3 regions of the Citrobacter sedlakii genome follow, and region 3 is predicted to be linked to each of the others. Evidence: predicted binding sites of a transcription regulator. Region 3 holds the regulator's gene; each other region holds the start of a gene.
What was found. Region 3 encodes sigma-54, which starts transcription at its own class of promoters, with help from an activator protein. Its sites were predicted from a motif close to GTTGGCACANNTTTCGCTNT; they were not measured.

Region 1: the regulator sigma-54 is predicted to act here: its motif matches at 1,290-1,309, upstream of JY391_RS15110 (amino acid ABC transporter substrate-binding protein).
Region 2: the regulator sigma-54 is predicted to act here: its motif matches at 2,100-2,119, upstream of hypA (hydrogenase maturation nickel metallochaperone HypA).

Annotation. Positions count from the first base shown of each region.
Region 1 covers NZ_CP071070.1:3,166,224-3,170,950, forward strand. Annotated here, with positions in the region: gene lnt (apolipoprotein N-acyltransferase) at 1-1,218, shown strand, start outside; gene JY391_RS15110 (amino acid ABC transporter substrate-binding protein) at 1,583-2,491, shown strand; gene gltJ (glutamate/aspartate ABC transporter permease GltJ) at 2,654-3,394, shown strand; gene gltK (glutamate/aspartate ABC transporter permease GltK) at 3,394-4,068, shown strand; gene gltL (glutamate/aspartate ABC transporter ATP-binding protein GltL) at 4,068-4,727, shown strand, end outside.
Region 2 covers NZ_CP071070.1:1,027,830-1,032,556, reverse strand. Annotated here, with positions in the region: gene hycC (formate hydrogenlyase subunit 3) at 1-720, opposite strand, end outside; gene hycB (formate hydrogenlyase subunit HycB) at 717-1,328, opposite strand; gene hycA (formate hydrogenlyase regulator HycA) at 1,475-1,936, opposite strand; gene hypA (hydrogenase maturation nickel metallochaperone HypA) at 2,147-2,503, shown strand; gene hypB (hydrogenase nickel incorporation protein HypB) at 2,569-3,441, shown strand; gene hypC (hydrogenase 3 maturation protein HypC) at 3,432-3,704, shown strand; gene hypD (hydrogenase formation protein HypD) at 3,704-4,727, shown strand, end outside.
Region 3 covers NZ_CP071070.1:576,584-581,310, reverse strand. Annotated here, with positions in the region: gene lptC (LPS export ABC transporter periplasmic protein LptC) at 1-546, shown strand, start outside; gene lptA (lipopolysaccharide ABC transporter substrate-binding protein LptA) at 515-1,069, shown strand; gene lptB (LPS export ABC transporter ATP-binding protein) at 1,076-1,801, shown strand; gene rpoN (RNA polymerase factor sigma-54) at 1,849-3,282, shown strand; gene hpf (ribosome hibernation promoting factor) at 3,305-3,592, shown strand; gene ptsN (PTS IIA-like nitrogen regulatory protein PtsN) at 3,710-4,201, shown strand; gene rapZ (RNase adapter RapZ) at 4,247-4,727, shown strand, end outside.

The DNA.
Region 1 (4,727 bases), 2.2 Mb from region 3:
TTTGCCGGGATCCTGGCGCGCCTGTGGCCGGAAACCCGCTGGCTGCGCGTGGCGATTGCCGCACCAGTGGTCTGGCAAATCACCGAGTTCCTGCGCGGCTGGGTTCTGACCGGCTTCCCGTGGCTGCAGTTTGGCTACAGCCAGATTGACGGCCCGCTGAAGGGGCTGGCGCCGGTAATGGGCGTCGAGGCGATCAATTTTATGCTGATGATGACGAGCGGCCTGCTGGTGCTGGCCCTCGTCAGCCGAAACTGGCGTCCGCTGGCGGTGGCGGCGGTACTGTTTGCGCTGCCTTTCCCGCTGCGATACATCCAGTGGTATACGCCGGAACCCGAAAGGGCGACCCAGGTTTCTCTGGTGCAGGGGGATATCCCGCAGTCGCTGAAGTGGGACGAAAGCCAACTGATCAATACGCTGAAAATCTACCTTGATGCCACCCAACCGCTGATGGGGAAATCGCAGCTGATCATCTGGCCGGAATCCGCAATTCCGGATCTGGAAATTAACCAGCAGCGCTTTCTCGGCATGATGGACGATTTGTTACGTTCAAAAAACAGTACGCTCATTACCGGCATCGTTGACGCGCGCCTGAACAAGCAGAACCGTTACGACACCTACAACACGATTATTACGCTGGGTAAAGACAATCCTTACAGCTACGACTCAGGCAATCGCTACAACAAAAACCATCTCGTGCCGTTTGGCGAGTTTGTGCCGCTGGAGTCGATCCTGCGTCCGTTAGCGCCCTTTTTTGATCTGCCGATGTCCTCATTCAGCCGCGGTCCGTATGTCCAGCCGCAGCTGCACGCCCATGGCTTCGCCCTGACGGCGGCCATTTGCTACGAGATCATTCTGGGCGAACAGGTGCGGGATAACTTCCGTCCGGACACCGACTACCTGCTGACCATCTCTAACGACGCATGGTTCGGCAAGTCGATTGGCCCGTGGCAGCACTTCCAGATGGCGCGGATGCGTTCGCTGGAGCTGGCAAGACCGCTGCTGCGTAGCACCAACAACGGGATAACCGCGGTAATTGGCCCGCAGGGCGATGTCCAGGCGATGATCCCTCAGTTTACGCGTCAGGTGCTGACCACCACCGTGACGCCGACCACAGGCTTAACGCCGTATGCCCGTACCGGCAACTGGCCGCTGTGGGCGATAACCGCCCTGTTTGGTTTTGGCGCACTGCTAATGAGCTTGCGTCAACGCCGGAAGTAATCCTGCCTCGTAATCTCGCCGGATGGCGGCCCTGGCCCGTCTCCGGCGTTTCCTTTCTCCTGCTATTCCATTCTGGCACGTCTATTGCTTTGTAATACAAGGCAAACCTGTTTTAAGCCCAACGTGCAACCGGGACGCACCAACGCGGTTCATCGGTAGCACCGAAACAGTGCAATGAAAGATTTTTGCCTCCGGATGGTGCGGCGCACTTCGCAAAAATAAACAATAACGCAGCAATATCTTTACATTCAGCCAAACTAAATGTTAACAAACAGGTACAACACTGCACGCGCAAGTTGCAGACGATAACAACATCACAATGGGTATCAATGCGCCGATGGCGCAGACGATAAAGGAGTTGGATATGCAATTACGTAAGCTAGCCACAGCAATGCTGGTTATGGGGCTGTCTGCCGGTGTGGCGCACGCGGAAGACGCCGCGCCTGCTGCGGGCAGCACGCTGGACAAGATCGCCAAAAACGGCGTCATTGTCGTGGGTCACCGTGAGTCATCCGTACCGTTCTCGTATTATGACAATCAGCAGAAAGTGGTGGGTTATTCTCAGGACTACTCCAACGCCATCGTTGAAGCGGTGAAGAAGAAGCTGAATAAGCCTGACCTGCAGGTGAAGCTGATTCCGATTACCTCCCAGAACCGTATTCCGCTGCTGCAAAACGGCACTTTCGATTTTGAGTGCGGCTCTACCACCAACAACGTTGAGCGCCAGAAGCAGGCCGCATTCTCTAACACCATCTTTGTCGTCGGTACCCGCTTGCTGGCGAAAAAAGGCGGCGACATTAAAGACTTCCCGGATCTGAAGGGCAAAGCGGTGGTGGTGACTTCCGGTACCACCTCGGAGATTCTGCTGCACAAGCTGAACGACGAGCAAAAAATGAATATGCGCATCATCAGCGCCAAAGACCACGGTGACTCCTTCCGCACGCTGGAAAGCGGTCGCGCAGTCGCGTTCATGATGGATGATGCCCTGCTGGCGGGCGAACGCGCGAAGGCGAAAAAACCGGACAACTGGGAAATCGTCGGCAAAGCGCAGTCCGAAGAAGCTTACGGCTGCATGCTGCGTAAAAACGATCCGGATTTCAAAAAATTGATGGATGAGACCATCGCCCAGGCGCAAACCTCTGGCGAAGCGGCAAAATGGTTTGATAAATGGTTTAAAAACCCTATCCCGCCCAAAAACCTGAACATGAATTTCGAACTCTCTGACGAAATGAAGGCCCTGTTCAAAGAGCCAAACGACAAAGCACTTAACTAACAACAATGAAATAGGGCGAGATCTCCTTGCCCTCTCGATTGCTGGTCAGCACGGACAGACTATACGCCTGATGGTCGTTCCCCATCAGGCCTGAAAACCGAAACACGCTGATCAACAATCTTCGAGGGTAGCGCTGCTACCCTTTTTTTTCGGAGTAGATGTATGTCAATAGACTGGAACTGGGGTATTTTTTTACAGGAAGCCCCCTTCGGCAACACCACCTATCTCGGCTGGCTCTGGAGTGGCTTTCAGGTCACCGTGGCGTTATCCATCACCGCCTGGATCATTGCTTTTCTCGTCGGCTCGTTATTCGGCATTCTTCGCACTGTGCCGAACCGTTTTCTTTCCGGTATCGGCACGCTTTACGTGGAACTGTTCCGTAACGTTCCGCTGATCGTGCAGTTCTTTACCTGGTATCTGGTCGTGCCGGAACTGCTGCCGGAAGATCTCGGCATGTGGTTTAAGGCAGAACTGGATCCCAACATTCAGTTCTTCCTGTCGTCAATGATCTGTCTGGGGCTGTTTACCGCCGCCCGCGTTTGTGAGCAGGTACGCGCGGCAATTCAGTCGCTGCCGCGCGGGCAAAAGAATGCGGCGCTGGCCATGGGACTGACGCTGCCGCAGGCGTATCGTTACGTGCTGCTGCCTAACGCTTACCGGGTGATCGTACCGCCGATGACCTCAGAGATGATGAACCTGGTGAAAAACTCGGCCATCGCCTCCACCATCGGTCTGGTCGATATGGCGGCGCAGGCGGGCAAGCTGCTCGATTACTCCGCCCACGCCTGGGAATCCTTTACCGCCATTACCCTGGCATACGTATTAATTAATGCCTTCATCATGCTGGTGATGAACCTGGTGGAACGGAAAGTCCGCCTGCCTGGCAATATGGGAGGCAAATAATGTACGAATTTGACTGGAGTTCCATTGTCCCTTCCCTGCCGTATCTGCTGGACGGCCTGCTGATTACGCTGAAAATCACCCTGACAGCAGTGGTCGTGGGGATTGTCTGGGGCACGCTGCTCGCGGTAATGCGCCTCTCAAGCTTTGCGCCGATCGCCTGGTTTGCCAAAGCCTACGTTAACGTTTTCCGCTCCATCCCGCTGGTGATGGTACTGCTGTGGTTCTACCTGATTGTGCCGGGGCTACTGCAGGATGTGCTGGGCCTGTCGCCGAAAACCGATATCCGTCTGATCTCGGCGATGGTGGCTTTTTCGATGTTCGAAGCGGCGTATTACTCCGAGATTATCCGCGCCGGTATCCAGAGTATTTCCCGCGGGCAGTCAAGCGCTGCGCTGGCGCTGGGGATGACCCACTGGCAGTCGATGAAGCTCATCATTCTGCCGCAGGCGTTTCGCGCGATGGTACCGCTGCTGCTCACGCAGGGCATCGTCCTGTTCCAGGACACCTCCCTTGTTTACGTTTTAAGCCTTGCGGACTTCTTCCGCACCGCGTCCACGATTGGCGAGCGTGACGGCACGCAGGTTGAAATGATCCTGTTTGCTGGCGCCGTCTACTTTGTTATCAGCCTGAGCGCGTCGTTGTTGGTCAGCTATTTGAAGAAAAGGACAGTTTAATGATTACCCTGAAAAATGTTTCGAAATGGTATGGTCACTTTCAGGTGTTGACCGACTGCTCCACGGAAGTAAAAAAAGGCGAAGTGGTGGTGGTTTGCGGTCCCTCGGGTTCCGGTAAGTCAACGCTGATTAAAACCGTTAACGGCCTGGAACCCGTGCAAAAAGGCGAAATTACCGTCAACGGTATAATGGTCAACGACAAGAAAACGGATCTGGCGAAGCTGCGCTCGCGCGTCGGCATGGTGTTCCAACACTTTGAGTTATTTCCACATCTGTCGATCATCGAAAACCTGACGCTGGCGCAGGTCAAAGTGCTTAAGCGCGATAAAGCCCCCGCCCGTGAAAAAGCGCAGAAACTGCTGGAGCGCGTCGGCCTTGCCGCCCACGCCAACAAGTATCCGGCGCAGCTTTCCGGCGGCCAACAGCAGCGTGTGGCGATTGCCCGCGCGCTGTGCATGGATCCGATCGCGATGCTGTTTGACGAACCCACGTCGGCACTCGACCCGGAGATGATCAACGAAGTGCTGGACGTCATGGTCGAGCTGGCCAACGAAGGGATGACCATGATGGTGGTCACGCACGAAATGGGCTTTGCGCGTAAAGTGGCGAACCGGGTGATTTTTATGGACGAAGGGAAAATTGTCGAAGACTCGCCAAAA
Region 2 (4,727 bases), 450 kb from region 3:
GACCTTCATGACCACGCCAGAGAACAGCGCCGCGGCTGGCGCGCTGGCGTTTGCGTGCGCCTGCGGCACCCAGCCGTGCAGCGGAATAATCCCTGCCAGCAGGCCAAAGCCGATGACGCCAAGCAGCCAGATATCCGAGCCCAGCGGTAGCGTCTGGGTGCGCACGCCCAGCAGACGCAGTTCCAGCGTGCCGTAGCGCTGCCACACCAGCCAGCAGGCGATCGCCAGCAGCAGCGTACCGAGACGCCCCAGCGCAAACCACAGCTTGCCCTCTTTAGTGCATCCGGTCAGGAACACAGCGCACAGCGCCATAATTTCCGCCATCACCACCAGTGTGCCGAGGTTACTGGCCACCACCGCGCAAACTGCCGCCGCCATCAGCAGGTTCACCAACAGGCCGTTAGCGTTAACCTGCGGGTGACGATGCCAGTCGATGTTATAGAGGCTGACGAACAGTCCGCACAGTCCGAGGGTGATCAGCCAGATCGCATTCAGCGGGGTGATTTGTACGCTATGACCGATCGCCGGCATAAGGCCGCTGACGGCAGTTGCGCTGATGAGCACCGTAAAACCCGCGCCAGCCGCACACAGGCTGCCGACCGCACCGCCAACCCCGGCGATCCAGCCGCTCAGCGCTTTATGAAACGAAAACAGAAATGCCAGAACCGCGGCGGCGGCGAACCAGGCCACGCCGCTGGTGACTAATGAAATTGCGCTCATTTTGCATCCCCACTCTGAGCCTGCTGAAACAAGGTGAGATCGCCGAAATCGGTGTTAAAGGTCAGCTCACGCTTACGTTTGCTGGCGCGGGCGATATCCATGTTATTTACCAGATGCAGGGCTTTGGTCGGACACATCCGCACGCAGGCCGGGCCTTGTTCGTCGAAGCTGCACAGATCGCACTTCACCGCGATAGCCCGTACGCCAGGCACCCAGTCCAGCAGCGTGCTGACGCGAGCCGGCGCGGGTGGCGCGGGCGGCGCTTTTGGTGTATTCGCGTTCGCCGGAATGTGCAGCGGTCGGCTGCCGGAAAATTCAATGGCGCCAAACGGGCAGGCGATGCCGCACAGTTTGCAGCTGACGCACAGGCTTTCATTAAGCTGTACGGCGCCATCCACCCGGTTAATGGCGTTAACCGGACACACGGTGGCGCAGGGCGCGTCTTCACAATGGTGGCACAGCTGCGGCGCAGATTCTTTTTCGTTAAGCATCACTTTCAGGCGCGGCATAGACTGCAGGCCGTGCTGGCGATGCGTCTCTGAACAGGCGGCTTCACAGGTGTGGCAGCCGATACAGAGCGTGGAGTCAGCAATTACAAAACGATTCACCAGGCATTCCTCAGGTGATAGTCATTTTTGACGAAAAGATGGCGATGAAATGTCACTTTCGACACTTATCGACACATCTGTCCCTAAAAATTCCCGTGACGACACGTACGGCGACGTCACGATGTCAAACGGGTCGTGTCCCGGTCTTACGCTGCCGGGCTTTCACCCGCCGCCAGTTGGCTCAGATTGATCGGCGAACCGCTCTCGACGGCGGCATACAGACGGTCATAAACGCTGGCGATTTTGTCGAGATAGTGTTCCAGCACCTGCTCGCGGTCGCGGTTGCTGATCCGACCGTCCACACTGCCTTCAATGCTGAGCTGGGCTTGCGCAATCAACTGTTTATCTTCACCGTCTTTCGTTTCGACGTAGTATTCAATGGTGTGGCTGTTAAAGCCCTCCGCCATCGTCACGTAGATGCGAAAGTGTTCGAACAGGACGAAGCACAGGTCTTTATCCGGCGCGCAACTCATCGCATGATGCAGCCGCGCTTTTGACAGGGTGATCCCCTGGACCAGCGAATTGCAGTAAATATGCCACTGGTCCTGTAGGCGACGATGCCGCTGCGCGATGTAGTCGGCTTTTTCGCTTATTTCCCAAATAGTCATGACAGGTTACCCGTTTAACTGAGATAGCCAGCCATAAGCATATTCCATGCCACTTTTTAACTCTTTGTTTTTAATAATTTTTAAAATTCACCCTTCGCTTTCGTCGCGCGAATGACATGTCATTTCGTCATCGTCGTCATCAGCGAGCCTTAACAATAATCATGCTGGCACGCTTATTGCTTAACCCTGGCCATCACATCGGGAGGCAACATGCACGAAATCACCCTTTGCCAGCGGGCGCTGGAATTGATCGAACAGCAGGCCGCTGCGCATGGCGCAAAACGCATAACTGGGGTCTGGCTCAAAATTGGCGCATTTTCTTGCGTTGAAAGCAGCGCTCTCTCCTTTTGTTTTGATCTGGTATGCCGTGGCACTGTTGCGGAAGGTTGTAAACTGCACCTCGAACAGCAAGAAGCCGAATGCTGGTGCGAGTGCTGTCAGGAATACGTCACGTTACTGACCCACCGCGTACGCCATTGTCCGCAATGCAACAGCGATACGCTACGCATCGTGGCAGACGACGGATTACAGATTCGGCGAATTGAAATTGATGGAACAGAAGATTAAGCCGGGCGGCGGTTGCGCCTTATCCGGCAGAAAGCCTGTAACAAGAAAGAGACCAGGAGTGAGCAATGTGTACAACGTGCGGTTGCGCTGAAGGCAACCTTTATATAGAGGGTGATGAGCATAACCCGCATTCGGCGTTTCGTAGCGCGCCTTTTGCCCCGGCAGCCCGCCCGGCGCTGAATATTACCGGTATTAAAACGTCTGCCTTCACCCCAAGCCAGAGCGAAGAAGGCGATCTGCATTACGGACACGGTGAAGCCGGCACCCACGCGCCGGGCATGAGCCAGCGCCGCATGCTGGAAGTAGAAATCGACGTGCTGGATAAAAATAACCGTCTGGCCGAGCGCAACCGCGCCCGCTTCGCCGCCCGTCAACACCTGGTGCTCAACCTCGTCTCCAGCCCTGGTTCCGGTAAAACCACCCTGCTCACCGAAACGCTGATGAAGCTGAAAGACCGGGTTCCGTGCGCGGTCATTGAGGGCGACCAGCAAACGGTCAACGATGCCGCGCGCATTCGCGCGACCGGCACGCCAGCGATTCAGGTCAACACTGGCAAAGGCTGCCATCTCGACGCACAGATGATTGCCGACGCCGCGCCACGCTTACCGCTTGACGATAACGGCATCCTGTTTATCGAAAACGTCGGCAACCTTGTCTGTCCGGCCAGCTTCGATCTCGGCGAACGCCACAAGGTCGCGGTGCTTTCCGTTACCGAAGGTGAAGACAAGCCGCTGAAATACCCGCATATGTTTGCCGCCGCCTCGTTAATGCTGCTTAACAAAGTCGATCTGCTACCGTACCTCAATTTTGACGTAGAGAAATGCATGGCCAGCGCCCGGGAAGTCAACCCGGACATCGAGATCATCCTCATTTCCGCCACCAGCGGCGAAGGGATGGAGAAATGGCTCAACTGGCTGGAGGCACAGCGATGTGCATAGGCGTTCCCGGCCAAATCCGCGCCATTGACGGTAACCAGGCCAAAGTCGACGTCTGCGGCATCCAGCGCGACGTCGACCTGACGCTGGTCGGCAGCCATGACGAAAACGGCGCGCCGCGTCTCGGTCAATGGGTACTGGTGCACGTTGGTTTCGCGATGAGCGTCATCAACGAAGCCGAAGCGCGCGACACCCTCGACGCGCTACAAAACATGTTTGATGTAGAGCCGGACGTCGGCGCTTTGCTGTACGGCGAGGAAAAATAATGCGTTTTGTTGACGAATACCGCGCGCCGGAACAGGTGATGCAGTTGATTGAGCACCTGCGCGAACGCGCCGCGCTGCTGCCTTACACCCCTGAACGTCCGCTGCGCATTATGGAAGTCTGCGGCGGTCATACCCACGCAATCTTTAAGTTTGGTCTCGACCAGTTGCTGCCGGATAACGTGGAATTCATTCACGGCCCGGGCTGCCCGGTCTGCGTACTGCCAATGGGGCGAATCGACAGCTGCGTTGAAATCGCCAGCCACCCGGAGGTGATTTTTTGTACCTTTGGCGACGCCATGCGCGTACCCGGCAAACAGGGATCGCTGTTACAGGCGAAAGCCCGCGGCGCGGATGTGCGCATCGTTTATTCGCCGATGGATGCCCTTAAACTGGCGCAGGAAAACCCGACGCGCAAAGTGGTGTTCTTCGGTCTGGGTTTTGAAACCACCATGCCAACCACAGCCATTACCTTACAGCAGGCGAAACAGCGCGATGTGCAGAACTTTTACTTTTTCTGTCAGCACATCACCCTCATTCCGACGCTGCGCAGCCTGCTTGAGCAGCCCGACAACGGCATCGACGCGTTCCTCGCGCCGGGCCACGTCAGTATGGTGATTGGCACCAACGCCTATGATTTCATAGCACATGAGTTCGATCGTCCGCTGGTGGTCGCCGGATTCGAACCGCTTGATCTACTGCAAGGCGTAGTGATGCTGGTTGAGCAGAAAATAGCGGCCCACAGCCAGGTGGAAAACCAGTACCGCCGCGTGGTGCCCGACGCCGGAAATCTGCTGGCGCAGCAGGCGATCGCCGAGGTGTTTTGCGTGACCGGCGACAGCGAGTGGCGCGGTCTGGGGGTGATTGAATCGTCCGGCGTGCATTTGACGCCTGATTATCAGCGTTTTGATGCTGAAACCCACTTCCGTCCAGCGCCGCAGCAGGTTTACGACGACCCGCGCGCGCGCTGTGGCGAAGTGCTGACCGGCAAATGTAAGCCGCATCAGTGTCCGTTGTTTGGCAAAA
Region 3 (4,727 bases):
CTACTGTCGTTGGCCGTGCTGGTGCTGATTGGTATTAATCTGGCCGATAAAGACGATACCGCGCAGGTGGTGGTGAACACGAGCGATCCCACTTATAAGAGCGAGCATACCGATACCGTCGTGTACAGCCCGGAAGGCGCGCTGAGCTATCGTTTAATTGCGCAGAACGTTGAGTATTTCTCGGATGAAGCCATTTCGTGGTTTACTCAACCGGTATTAACCACCTTTGATAAGGACAAGGTCCCTACGTGGTCAATCAAGGCGGATAAAGCCAAGCTGACCGACGATCGGATGCTGTATCTGTATGGTCACGTTGAAGTCAACGCGCTGGTGCCTGACGCTCAACTTCGCAAAATTACCACCGATAACGCGCAGATCAACCTCGTGACGCAGGATGTCACGTCTGAGGATCTTGTCACGTTATACGGAACAACATTTAACTCCAGCGGACTGAAAATGCGCGGCAACTTACGCAGCAAGAACGCCGAGCTGATTGAAAAGGTTAGAACCTCCTATGAAATTCAAAACAAACAAACTCAGCCTTAATCTTGTGCTTGCCAGCGCCCTTCTGGCCGCCAGCATTCCAGCGTTCGCCGTCACCGGCGATACCGAGCAGCCGATCCATATCGAGTCGGACCAGCAGTCTCTGGATATGCAAGGTAACGTCGTCACCTTCACCGGCAATGTCGTCGTGACCCAGGGCACCATTAAAATCAACGCCGATAAAGTTGTCGTGACCCGCCCGGGCGGCGAAGAAGGAAAAGAGGTCATTGACGGCTTCGGCAACCCGGCCACTTTCTATCAAATGCAGGACAACGGGAAGCCGGTCAAAGGCCGCGCCTCGAAGATGCACTACGAGCTGGCGAAAGACTTCGTCGTGCTTACTGGCAATGCTTATCTGGAACAGCTCGACAGCAACATCACCGGCGACAAGATTACCTATCTGGTGAAAGAGCAAAAAATGCAGGCGTTCAGCGAGAAAGGCAAGCGCGTGACCACCGTTCTGGTACCGTCCCAGCTACAGGACAAAAATAAAGACCAGGCTCCGGCTCAGAAAAAGAGTAACTAATTCGTTATGGCAACATTAACTGCAAAGAATCTGGCGAAGGCCTACAAAGGCCGCCGCGTCGTGGAAGATGTCAGTCTGACCGTTAACTCAGGCGAAATTGTCGGTCTGCTCGGGCCTAACGGCGCGGGTAAAACCACCACGTTCTATATGGTGGTCGGCATTGTGCCGCGCGACGCCGGTAACATCATCATTGATGATGAAGACATCAGTTTGCTGCCGCTGCACGCCCGCGCGCGCCGCGGTATTGGCTATCTGCCGCAGGAAGCATCGATCTTCCGCCGCCTGAGCGTGTTCGATAACCTGATGGCGGTACTGCAAATTCGCGACGATCTTACCAGCGAGCAACGCGAAGATCGCGCCAACGAGCTGATGGAAGAATTTCACATTGAGCACCTGCGCGACAGCATGGGACAGTCGCTTTCCGGGGGCGAACGCCGCCGTGTCGAGATCGCCCGCGCGCTGGCCGCAAACCCGAAATTTATCCTGCTTGATGAACCGTTTGCGGGCGTTGACCCGATCTCCGTCATCGACATCAAACGTATCATTGAGCACCTGCGCGACAGCGGCCTGGGCGTTCTGATCACCGACCATAACGTCCGTGAAACGCTGGCAGTATGTGAACGCGCCTATATCGTCAGCCAGGGACATCTGATCGCCCACGGCACGCCAACGGAAATTCTCCAGGATGAACACGTTAAGCGCGTATACCTTGGGGAAGACTTCAGACTCTGATAGGGTAGAAGTTCGCGACGTTATAGCGGGGGAAAACGACTCTGAACATGAAGCAAGGTTTGCAACTCAGGCTCAGCCAACAATTGGCGATGACGCCGCAACTTCAGCAGGCTATCCGTCTGCTGCAGCTGTCCACGCTGGAACTTCAGCAGGAGCTGCAACAGGCGCTGGAAAGCAATCCGCTGCTTGAGCAAACCGACGTTCATGATGAAGTGGAAACCCGCGAAACGCAGGACAGCGAAACGCTGGACGCCGCCGACGCGCTCGAACAAAAAGAGATGCCGGAAGAGCTGCCGCTCGACGCCAGTTGGGATGAGATCTATACCGCCGGTACGCCATCCGGCACCAGCGGAGATTACATCGACGATGAGCTTCCCGTTTATCAGGGCGAGACCACCCAGTCACTTCAGGATTACCTGATGTGGCAGGTGGAGCTGACGCCCTTCTCCGATACAGACCGCGCGATAGCCACTTCCATTGTTGATGCCGTGGATGACACCGGGTATCTCACCGTCTCTCTGGAAGACATTCTCGACAGCATGGGCGACGAGGAGGTGGACATTGATGAGGTCGAAGCGGTGCTGAAACGCATCCAGCGCTTTGATCCGGTTGGCGTGGCGGCGAAAGATCTGCGCGACTGTCTGCTGATCCAACTGTCCCAGTTTGATAAGGCCACCCCGTTTCTCGACGAAGCCCGGCTGATCGTCAGCGATCACCTTGATCTGCTGGCGAATCATGACTTCCGCACCCTGATGCGCGTGACGCGCCTGAAAGAAGACGTGCTGAAAGAGGCGGTCAATTTTATCCAGTCGCTCGATCCCAGGCCCGGCCAGTCGATCCAGACCAGTGTACCTGAATACGTCATTCCGGATGTACTGGTGCGTAAGCACAATGGTCGCTGGACGGTCGAACTGAACGGCGACAGCATCCCCCGGCTGCAGATCAATCAGCACTATGCGGCAATGTGTAGCGGCGGGCGTAACGATGCCGACAGTCAGTACATTCGCAGCAATTTGCAGGACGCGAAATGGCTGATTAAAAGCCTGGAGAGCCGTAACGATACGCTCCTGCGCGTCAGCCGCTGTATCGTCGAGCAACAGCAGGCCTTCTTTGAGCAGGGCGAAGAATTTATGAAACCGATGGTGCTGGCGGATATCGCCCAGGCCGTCGAAATGCACGAATCAACCATTTCCCGTGTGACCACGCAGAAATACCTGCACAGTCCGCGCGGCATTTTTGAACTGAAGTATTTTTTCTCCAGCCATGTGAACACCGAAGGCGGTGGCGAAGCGTCCTCCACGGCTATCCGCGCGCTGGTGAAAAAGCTGATTGCGGCCGAAAACCCCGCGAAACCGCTGAGCGACAGCAAGTTAACATCTTTGCTGTCGGAACTGGGTATCATGGTGGCGCGCCGCACCGTTGCGAAGTACCGAGAGTCTTTATCCATTCCGCCGTCGAATCAGCGTAAACAGCTGGTTTGACCCAACCGATAAGGAAGACACTATGCAGCTCAACATCACTGGAAACAACGTCGAGATCACTGAAGCCCTGCGCGACTTCGTCAATACCAAGTTCGCGAAGCTCGAACAGTATTTCGACAGAATCAATCAGGTCTACATTGTGTTGAAAGTGGAGAAGGTCACCCACATCTCGGATGCAACCCTGCACGTCAACGGTGGCGAAATTCACGCCAGTGCGGAAGGTCAGGACATGTATGCCGCTATTGACGGCTTAATCGATAAGCTGGCAAGACAGCTGACCAAACATAAAGATAAACTGAAACAACACTAATTGTCCGGGCAGTTAGCGGGTGCAGGACGGCCTGTTGTGTACAACAACGGGCCATTTGTACAGTTAGCGCTCCGAACCTGTTTTCTCACTTGAAGGGGCAGGTTCTTAGGTGAAATTATGATAAATAACGATACAACTCTACAACTGAGCAGTGTACTTAACCAGGAATGTACACGCAGCGGCGTGCATTGCCAGAGCAAAAAACGCGCGCTGGAGATTATCAGTGAACTGGCGGCAAAGCAGCTAAGTTTGCCGCCACAGATCGTTTTTGAAGCGATCCTGACGCGGGAAAAGATGGGCAGTACCGGTATCGGCAACGGCATCGCCATCCCACACGGTAAAGTGGAAGAAGATACCCTGCGGGCCGTAGGCGTGTTTGTGCAACTGGAAACGCCGATTGCTTTCGACGCGATCGATAATCAACCGGTGGATCTGCTCTTTGCCCTGCTGGTGCCTGCGGATCAAACCAAAACGCATCTGCACACGCTGTCTTTAGTCGCCAAGCGTCTGGCGGATAAAACCATTTGTCGCCGGCTTCGCGCTGCGCAAAGCGATGAAGAGCTGTATCAAATCATCACTGACACAGAAGGTCGCCAGGATGATGAGTAAGCGCGTAAAACACTCCCCTTTTGACGTGGTGAGGAGAAACAGTACATGGTACTGATGATCGTCAGCGGTCGTTCAGGGTCAGGTAAATCTGTCGCCCTGCGGGCGCTGGAAGATATGGGTTTTTACTGCGTGGATAACCTTCCCGTGGTGCTGTTGCCCGATCTGGCTCGCACGCTTGCCGAACGCCAGATCTCGGCAGCCGTCAGTATTGACGTGCGCAATATGCCTGAATCCCCGGAGATCTTCGAGCAGGCGATGAACAACCTGCCCGATGCGTTCTCACCGCAGTTGCTGTTCCTTGACGCCGATCGCAACACTCTGATTCGCCGTTACAGCGATACACGTCGTCTGCATCCTCTTTCCAGTAAAAACCTCTCCCTGGAAAGCGCGATCGATCAGGAAAGCGACCTGCTGGAGCCGCTACGCTCCCGCGCCGACCTGATTGTCGATACTTCAGAAATGTCGGTACATGAGCTGGCGGAAATGCTACGCACCCGATTACTGGGGAAACGCGAGCGCGAGCTGA